Regions from separate parts of the Lactobacillus sp. B4015 genome, predicted to be linked through region 3. Evidence: predicted binding sites of a transcription regulator. Region 3 holds the regulator's gene; each other region holds the start of a gene.
What was found. The regulator HrcA, encoded in region 3, represses chaperone genes, less so after heat shock. The targets are predictions, from matches to a motif close to TTAGCACTCNNNNNNNNNGAGTGCTAA.
Positions count from the first base shown of each region.

Region 1: the regulator HrcA is predicted to act here: its motif matches at 1,733-1,759, upstream of groES (co-chaperone GroES).
Region 2: the regulator HrcA is predicted to act here: its motif matches at 1,510-1,536, upstream of J3U71_RS01640 (Hsp20/alpha crystallin family protein).

Region 1 covers NZ_JAFNOY010000001.1:17,064-20,354, reverse strand. Annotated here, with positions in the region: gene J3U71_RS00090 (ABC-F family ATP-binding cassette domain-containing protein) at 1-667, opposite strand, end outside; gene J3U71_RS00085 (redox-sensing transcriptional repressor Rex) at 981-1,622, shown strand; gene groES (co-chaperone GroES) at 1,804-2,088, shown strand; gene groL (chaperonin GroEL) at 2,105-3,291, shown strand, end outside.
Region 2 covers NZ_JAFNOY010000001.1:328,366-331,656, reverse strand. Annotated here, with positions in the region: gene J3U71_RS01645 (C1 family peptidase) at 1-831, opposite strand, end outside; gene J3U71_RS01640 (Hsp20/alpha crystallin family protein) at 976-1,404, opposite strand; gene greA (transcription elongation factor GreA) at 1,617-2,078, shown strand; gene J3U71_RS01630 (nucleotidyltransferase) at 2,159-3,291, shown strand, end outside.
Region 3 covers NZ_JAFNOY010000005.1:34,267-37,557, reverse strand. Annotated here, with positions in the region: gene ribF (riboflavin biosynthesis protein RibF) at 1-498, shown strand, start outside; gene hrcA (heat-inducible transcriptional repressor HrcA) at 637-1,686, shown strand; gene grpE (nucleotide exchange factor GrpE) at 1,699-2,292, shown strand; gene dnaK (molecular chaperone DnaK) at 2,311-3,291, shown strand, end outside.

The sequences.
Region 1 (3,291 bases), on a different contig from region 3:
GATGATCTAAAAAGTACTGGTCGTGAGAGACAACTAAAATTGCTCCGGAATATGTTTTAAGAAAACCTTCTAGCCAGTCAAGTGTGTCTAAATCTAAATAGTTGGTCGGCTCATCGAGTAAAAGTAGCGGTGGCTTGCGTAAAAGCAGTTTGACAAAGGCAAGCCGAGTTTTTTCACCACCAGAAAGATCAACAATAATTTTAGTCCAAGTCTTTTCGGGGAAGTTAAAACCATTCAAAATACTTTTAATATCCGCCTGATAGGTATATCCACCTTGTTGTTCAAAATCAAATTGCAACTGGTCATATTGTTTTAAAAGTTGCTTATCTTCCGGATGTTCGGCAATTGCTTGTTGCAAGTCGCGGATTTTTTGTCCTTTTGCAATTAATGGCGCAAAAACGGTCAGCATTTCATCCCAAATGCTCTTACTTTCATCTAAGCCATTTTCCTGCGCGATATAACCCACATCGATCCCTTTATTAATGGTAAATTCGCCGTGGGTAGCTTCTTCTTCACCCGTCATAATTTTTAGGAGTGTGGTTTTACCAACTCCATTTGGTCCTACAAGGCCAATTCTTGCATTTGAATCAATCGAGAAATTAACGTGATTGAATAGCGTATTGGCACCAAATTGTTTTTCTAAATCGTGTCCTTGTGCAATTATCATATTTTTCACCTAAAGTCTATTTTAGCATATGTGGCAAGACTGCTGGCAATTGCATGAGAAATAAGCCTTTTTTAAGTAAAATTATTTTTTCATCAGTAGTAAATTGATTACGAGTATTTGCTCAGTTATTTACAAATAATTTTTTAATTACCATGTAAAGCGGGTTAATTAACAGTAAAATCGTGTTTTGTGATTGTGTTAGATTGTGAAAAAACATTTGCAAATATCAGTAAGTTATAGGTAAAATAATATTAATTGATGAGTGAATTCACAAAAAAGCTCACTAGTGATATTAAGTTGGAGGCTTTTTAAAATGGAAAAAATAAAAATACCTACAGCGACAGCGAAGAGACTGCCGCTTTACTATCGTTACCTAATTATCCTGAATGAAGCTGGTAAAGAAAAAGTTTCATCTACTGAATTATCAGAAGCAGTTCAGGTTGATAGTGCATCAATCCGTCGTGATTTTTCATATTTTGGTGCTTTGGGTAAGCGTGGGTATGGCTATGATGTCAAAAGTCTCCTATCCTTTTTTAAAAAGATTTTAAATCAAGATACTTTAACTAATGTTGCATTAGTTGGTGTAGGTAATTTGGGACACGCCTTGCTGAACTATAACTTCAAACGAAGCAATAACATCCGAATTTCCTGTGCTTTTGATATTAATCCTAAAATTACGGGCAAAATTTTGAGTGGCGTTCCTGTTTATGAAATGAGTGAATTGCAAAAGCAGCTGAGTGACCAACAGATCACCATCGCTATTTTGACAGTGCCGTCAGATTCTGCACAAAAAACAGCGGATGACATGGTCGAAGCTGGCATTAAGGGCATTATGAACTTTACGCCAATTCGGTTATCAGCTCCAACCGGGGTTAGAATTCAAAATGTTGACTTGGCGACTGAATTACAAACCCTCATTTATTTCCTTGATTCGGATAAAGATAAGAATAGATAAATATATAAAGCCGCCGCTGCAATGGCTAAAGAAAATTAGCACTTTAAGTAAAAAAGTGCTAATTTTTTCTTGCTTTTTTTATTAAAAGGGGGTATTATCATATTTGTAAGTTAGCACTTGGTTAATAAGAGTGCTAACAAATAACAAAAATGATTTTAAATTAAAATTAGGAGGGACAAACGTGTTACAACCAATTGGTGATCGCGTGATCGTAAAAGTTAAAGAAGAAGAAGAAAAGACTGTAGGCGGAATCGTCCTTGCTTCAAATGCTAAAGAAAAGCCAACAGAAGGTGAAGTTGTTGCTGTCGGTGAAGGCAGTTATGCAGAAAACGGCAACAAGATCCCAATGTCAGTTGAAAAGGGCGACGTTGTTCTATATGACAAGTATTCTGGCACTAACGTTGAATACGAAGGTGAAAAATTCTTAGTCCTTCATGAAAAAGATATTTTGGCAGTGGTTAAGTAATTAAGGAGCGAAAATTATGGCAAAAGATATTAAATTCTCAGAAAAAGCAAGACGTTCCCTATTAAAGGGTGTTGATAAGTTAGCTGATACTGTTAAGGCAACAATCGGTCCTAAAGGTAGAAACGTTGTCTTAGAGCAATCTTACGGCAATCCTGAAATTACTAACGATGGTGTTACCATTGCTAAGTCAATTGAATTAAAAGACCACTACGAAAACATGGGTGCTAAGCTAGTTGCCGAAGCTGCACAAAAGACTAACGACATTGCTGGTGACGGTACCACTACTGCAGTTGTGTTAACTCAAGCAATCATCCGTGAAGGAATGAAGAACGTAACTGCTGGTGCTAACCCTGTAGGTGTTCGTCGCGGAATTGAAAAAGCTACCAAGGCTGTTGTTGATGAATTACATAAAGTAAGTCACACTGTTTCTTCAAAAGATCAAATTGCGCAAGTTGCTTCAGTTTCATCTGCTTCAAAAGAAGTTGGTGACTTAATCGCTGATGCAATGGAAAAAGTTGGTAACGATGGTGTTATCACAATTGAAGACTCACGTGGTATTGAAACTGAATTATCAGTAGTTGAAGGTATGCAATTCGATCGTGGTTACTTATCACAATACATGGTAACTGACAACGACAAGATGGAAGCAGATTTGGACAACCCATATGTTTTAATTACTGACAAGAAGATTTCTAACATTCAAGACATCTTGCCATTATTGCAAGAGATTGTTCAACAAGGTAAATCATTATTGATTATCGCTGACGATGTTTCTGGTGAAGCACTTCCTACTTTAGTATTGAACAAGATTCGTGGTACTTTCAACGTTGTTGCTGTTAAGGCCCCAGGCTTTGGTGACCGTCGTAAAGAACAATTACAAGATATTGCCGCTCTTACTGGTGGTACAGTTATTACCGAAGATCTTGGTCTTGAATTAAAGGACACAACGATTGATCAATTAGGTAAAGCACGTCGCATCACTGTTACTAAGGACTCAACGACTATTGTTGATGGTGCTGGTTCAGACGAAGCAATTAAAGAACGTGAAGACTCAATCAGAAGTCAAATCGAAGAAACAACTTCAGACTTTGACAAGAAGAAGTTGCAAGAACGTCTTGCTAAATTAACTGGTGGTGTAGCTGTTATTCATGTTGGTGCTGCTACTGAAACTGAGTTAAAAGAACGTCGCTACCGGATTGAAGA
Region 2 (3,291 bases), on a different contig from region 3:
AATGCCGTACAACTTGTTATATTCACGATCAGGAGCGTTAGTTAAAACAACGTAATCATTAAAGTCAACCTCGCCCATGTACTTGTGTAAAAATTCAAGTGGTGTCAAGTCTTTGTCCAAGTGGTACTTCTTGTCATCATCGCGGTATTCAAGGTCAAATTTCTTTGGTGGCTCACCGACTGCAATTGCCGTCATCTGGTAGACTTCACTTAAAAATTGCTCGCGTGCTTGCTCGACTTCTTCGTCTTTGCCTGCTTGCTTCAATTCCCGCAATACTAATGCATCTTTTCTCAATTTATCGCCTAAAGTCTTGCCAAACGCATCAGTGTTATTGGCGTTGAAACTTTCAGGCATGGCGTATGACGGAACGACACCATATTTTTCGATTAAAGCAGCACCCATATGAAAATGTCCGCCATCTTCGCCGGCCCCGCCTAAGATGGCTTCAACCGTCCGTGAATTTAATTTTTCATCAGCGGTAGCCAAAATGTTGTCATAAAAAGTGTTGGCACGTTCAATTTTGTCCCAGAAAAAATTATAACTTTGTGAAAAAGTAAAATTCTTGCAGTGATATTTTTTACCAAATTGATGACGCAGTATGTTCAGAGTGGCAAATTCCCAACAGCGGCCTGAATGAAGCTGATTAGTAACATTTTCAGTATCTAATTCTGTTGAAAAAACACGTGTTAGTTCATTTTGAACCCGCTCGTTATAAGCTGCCATCGAAACGCCGCTTTTTTGAGCAGCACGGGCAACAACCTGATTTTTGGGGTTGTCATTAAAATTGTTCGCAAACTTTTCAAGCTCTTGAACAGTAATTTTGTGTCCCATTAATAATTCTCCTTTTTTAATCTAATTTTAAATTACTTTATATTTTAAGCCAAAAGAAAAACGGGTTCAATAGCTGAACTCGTTTTAGAGAATTATTTGTATTGGCAACTTATCTTGAACTTCTTGCAATCTTTATTAAATAAGTTAATCAATTTGAATTGAATTATCACTTTGACCAGAACTTTGTTTTGGTAAAGTAATAGTCAATACACCATTATCATACTTTGCATGGATCTCACTTGCAACCACATTTGGTAATCTGAAGCTGCGAGAAATGTGACCTTCGCTTCTTTCACGGTGAATAAGACTATTATTCTTATCATTAGATAGGTCTTTGAATGATTTTCTAGAGCCTGATACGCTCAAAATGCCGTTATTGTAGTTTAAGTTAATATCGTTTTTATCCATTCCAGGCATGTCTACTTTGATAATGTATTCTTTATCATTTTCAACAACGTCTGATTGCATTAATTTGGCCATATCGCCATCGTCAAAAAATTTTCTTGGAAGATCAAACCAATCGTTCATCGCATCAAATAAGTCATTGTGCCGATTCATCATATCATTTGCCATAGTAAAAAGCTTCCTTTCAAATTTAATTAAGTTTTGTAATGGGGTGTTTGCTATTTCCTCATTACAGTTATTATTATAGTACCTAGAAAATTAAAATTAAAGTATTTAGCACTCTTTATTTTCGAGTGCTAAAAATAAAAGCTGAAAACTGTTGTGGCAGTAATAATAGCTTGTGGAAAAATTTTTTCTAACAAACAAAAGGAGTAAAAATATTGGTTTATTATCAGAAAATGACGCCGGAAGGTTACCAAAAAATTAAGAACGAAATAGCTGAATTGAAAAAGGATCGTCCGCGCAGAATTAAGATTTTGCAAGAGGCCCGGGCACTGGGTGACTTGTCGGAAAATACTGAATACACTGAGGCTAAGCGTGATCTGGGTCACTTACAAAGCCGCGTGCGGTACTTAGAAAAGCAACTAAAATATGCTGATGTTGTTGATAAAACCGCTGATGGGAAGGTTGACCTTGGTAAGACAGTCACACTTAAATTTGATGATGATGACGAAACAGAGAAGTATAAAGTAGTTGGCCGGATGGAAGCAGATATTGCCGACGGAAAGGTTGCGTTTGATTCACCTCTTGGGCAAGCAATAATGAAAAAAGAGGTGAATACGACAGTTAGTGTAATGGCGCCTGCGGGAGAATATCACGTTACTATTATGGCAATTGACTAAATTTTGCACTTGATTAATCGAACTAGCGTTTGTATAATTAACTTTAGACGAACAAAGGTTTGTAACAAGGAGTGGAAAAAATGTATGATTATCGTTATGAACCCCACCGCGTAGTGTTTATGATTGATAATAAGTCATTTTTTGCAAGCTGTGAGGCGCTAGAACTAGGACTTAATCCCATGAAGGCTGTGCTGGCAGTGGTGTCCCATCAGCCTGATAGCAAGTATGGTTCAGGGTTAATTATGGCGGCTTCTCCTTTAGCAAAGGCAAAGTATGGTTTAACTAACGTGATGCGTGTGCGCGATTTGCCCACTAAAAAAGATGCACCTGATTTATTGCTGGTTGATCCGCACATGAATTTATATATTAAGCGCAGCATGCAAGTGCTAGATATATTTCGTGAGTATGCGGCGGATGAAGATATTCATGCGTATTCAATTGATGAGAGCATGATTGATATGACTAAATCTTGGCATTTGTTTGGGGATGATCCCTATTTAGTCGCACGTAAAATTCAGTGTGAGATTAGGGATAAGTTGGGCTTATATACTACTTGCGGAATTGGCGAAAATCCGCTTCTTGCCAAACTAGCAATGGATATTTCTGCTAAGCACCGCCATTCAATGATTGACTATTGGCATTATATTGATGTTCCCGATACAATTTGGCGAATTACTGATATGGAAGAAGTCTGGGGAATTGGCAAAAGAACAGCGCATCATTTGCGGCGTTTGCATATCAATAATATGTATGAATTAGCACATACCGATCCTGCGATTTTGAAGAAAGAATTTGGCGTAATTGGCGAGCAGTTATTTGCAATGAGCTGGGGTGTTGATCGCAGTATTATTAGCGAAAAGTTTTTTCCAAAAATGAAAAATTATGGTAACTCGCAAATTTTAACCAAGGATTATACTAATCAGCGTGAACTCGAAATTGTTTTGCGTGAAATTGGTGAGCAAGTCGCTGCCAGAATTCGTGCGCATAAGCTTCAAACCCAATGTGTTAGCTTGTATGTTGGCTTTTCGCAGTATAAACCGACAGGCAATCGAACGGGCTTCAATGTTCAGCGGAAAATTTCACCGACTAATGACAATGATTTACTCGTACAAGAAATACTGGCTTTGTTTCGCAAAAATTGGCGTGGTGAAACAGTTCGGGCGCTGGGAGTCAGCTGCAGCAGGCTCATTCCGGATACTTGTCAGCAATTAAC
Region 3 (3,291 bases):
AGATTTGAAATAATTGATGTTCCGAAACAATCTTATGATGGGCAAAAGATTGGCTCGACGGAAATTAAAAAGGCAATTACTGCTGGTCAGATGGACTTAGCACAAAAACTTTTGGGTGCGCCATATGTTATGTCTGGGACAGTAGGTCATGGTCTGCGTAATGGACATAAATTGGGCTTTCCTACAGCTAATCTAGTATGGGATACTAACAAAGTGGTGCCAAAGGTTGGCGTGTATGCAACCCGAACTAAAATTAAGGGTCAATGGTATGACTCAATGACCAGTGTTGGCTATAATGTAACTATTAATGATAATAAGAAGATTTTTATTGAATCTAATTTATTTGGGTTTAATGAAGAAGCTTATGACGAGGACATGGTTATAAAATGGTACAAGTATACACGTGGTGAGATTAAGTTTGCTAACTTGAACGAGTTAAAAATGCAGATGAAACAAGATGAAGCTCAAATAAAGGCTTATTTTGCGCAGAGAAACTAATAAATTCTTCCGGTTAATTAGAAAACTGCATTTTGTCAGAAAAAGTTTAGCACTCGACTTGACATTCTGCTAAAAACTAGTATCATAATAATTGTTAGCACCTGATAAGTATGAGTGCTAAAAGTGAGGGCGATTTTTATGTTGACCGAACGTCAAGAATTAATTTTAAAGACAATTATTAATGATTTTACGCAAACGCATGAACCGGTTGGATCTAAGACGGTCATGAATCAGTTGCCAATTAAAGTTTCGAGTGCAACTATTCGTAATGAAATGGCTGCTTTGGAAGAGAAGGGATTACTTGAGAAAACACACCTTTCCAGTGGACGCGTACCGTCTACTGAAGGTTATCGGTATTACTTAGATAATTTGCTTGAACCTCTTCAAATCCCTTCGTCTGTTTACCAGAAAATTGTTAGTCAATTAGATCAGCCTTTTCACCAAGTCAACGAGATTGTGCAGGAAGCTGCCAAAATTCTTTCTGACTTGACTAATTATACTGCTTTTGCGGAGGGACCAGAAAATAGTGATTTAACTATTACTGGCTTTCGAATCGTACCGTTATTCAATCGCCAAATTATGGCAATCTTGGTAACCAGTGATGGTAACGTCCATAGCCAAGTTTACAGCTTACCTTATAATGTACATGGTGATGAAGTAGAAAAAGCTGTGCGGATGATTAACGATAAACTCGTAGGAAAAGATTTAAGCGAGATAACTCCTACCTTGCTTAATCAGACTTTAGGTAAAAAGCTAACGAGCAATCATGTAAGCGAACTAATTGATTTAGTTGAAGATGTTATTAACGATGCTGCTAGTGAGCAGATGTATGTTGATGGTCAAATCAACTTATTGAATAATAGTTCGTATGATGATGTTTCTAACTTGCGTTCACTATATGAATTGATTGATCACAATGATTTGATTTCTAATTTTGTTGATGACAAGATTAATTCAGAACGTGGTAAATATCCGGTACGTGTAAGTTTGGGTTCTGAATTGTCAAATGATTTGTTAAGAGATTATAGTCTGCTTACGGCAGAGTATAGCGTTGGCTCCCATGGCAAGGGCATAATTGCTTTACTTGGTCCAAATAATATGCCATATTCACAAGTTATTGGCCTTTTGGAATATTTTAGAAATGAATTGGCTAAGAAACTGCTTGAATATTATGGCAGGTTTAAATAAAGGAGGTTAGCCGTGAGTAAGGAAAAATATGTTAGCGAAAAAGATTTGGCTAAAAAACAAAGTCAAACAAAAAAGGCTAAAAAAGATGAGAAAAACAAAGTAAATACTAAGGCTGACGAGCACAAAGATCAAAATTCTGCAGAAAAAAAGCTTGCGGAAAATTTAGCCAAAGCTCAAGAAGAAAAGAAAGACTTGGAGGATAAATTCCTTCGTAGTCAAGCGGAAATGCAAAATATGCAAAATCGCTACAATAATGAGCGTGCACAATTAATCAAGTATGAATCACAATCTTTAGCAAAGGATGTTCTACCAGCAATGGATAACCTTGAACGTGCCTTGAATACTAAAGTAGATGATGAAGCTTCTAAACAACTTAAAAAGGGTGTCCAAATGACCTTGGATGCTTTGATTAAGGCGATGAAGGATCATGGTATCAGTGAAATTGAAGCTGAGGGAGCTAAATTTGATCCTAATTTACATCAAGCAGTACAAACCATAGAAGCTGAAAATGATGAACAAAAAGATCACGTTGTTCAAGTTTTACAAAAAGGATATTCATATAAAGATCGTACACTAAGACCAGCAATGGTTGTTGTTGCACAATAATTGAAAGGAAGATTATTAATGTCAAAAGTTATCGGTATTGACCTCGGAACCACTAACTCAGCAGTAGCAGTTTTAGAGGGTAAAGAACCAAAGATTATTACTAACCCAGAAGGTAACCGTACCACTCCCTCCGTTGTCGCATTTAAAGATGGTGAAATTCAAGTAGGTGAAGTTGCTAAGAGACAAGCAATCACTAACCCTAACACAATCTCATCAATTAAGCGTCATATGGGTGAGACCGATTACAAGGTAAAAATTGGCGATAAGTCTTATACTCCACAAGAAATTTCTGCCATGATTTTACAATATATCAAGAAATTTTCTGAAGATTATTTAGGTGAAAAAGTTACGGAAGCAGTTATCACCGTACCCGCATACTTCAACGATGCACAACGTCAAGCTACTAAGGATGCCGGTAAGATTGCCGGTTTAGAAGTTAAACGGATCATCAATGAGCCTACTGCATCATCACTTGCTTACGGTCTTGATAAAGATGCCGAAGACGAGAAAGTGTTAGTTTACGACCTTGGTGGTGGTACGTTTGATGTTTCTGTATTGCAATTAGGTGATGGCGTCTTCCAAGTTCTTTCGACTAACGGTGATACTCACCTTGGTGGGGATGACTTTGATAATAAGATTATTGACTGGCTTATCAAGAACTTTAAAGATGAAAATGGCGTTGACCTTTCTAAAGACAAGATGGCTTTACAACGGTTAAAGGATGCTGCTGAAAAAGCTAAGAAAGATTTATCAGGTGTATCATCAACTCATATTTCTCTTCCGTTCATTTCTGCTGGTGAGTCTGGTCCTCTTCACCTTGAAGCTGACTTAACTCGTGCTAAGTTTGATGAATTGACTGCTGATTTAGTTGATCGTACCAAGGTTCCATTTGATAATGCTTTGAAGGATGCCGATTTAACTGTTGGCGATATTGATAAAGTTATTTTAAACGGTGGTTCAACTCGTATACCTGCTGTTCAAGAAGCAGTTAAAAAATGG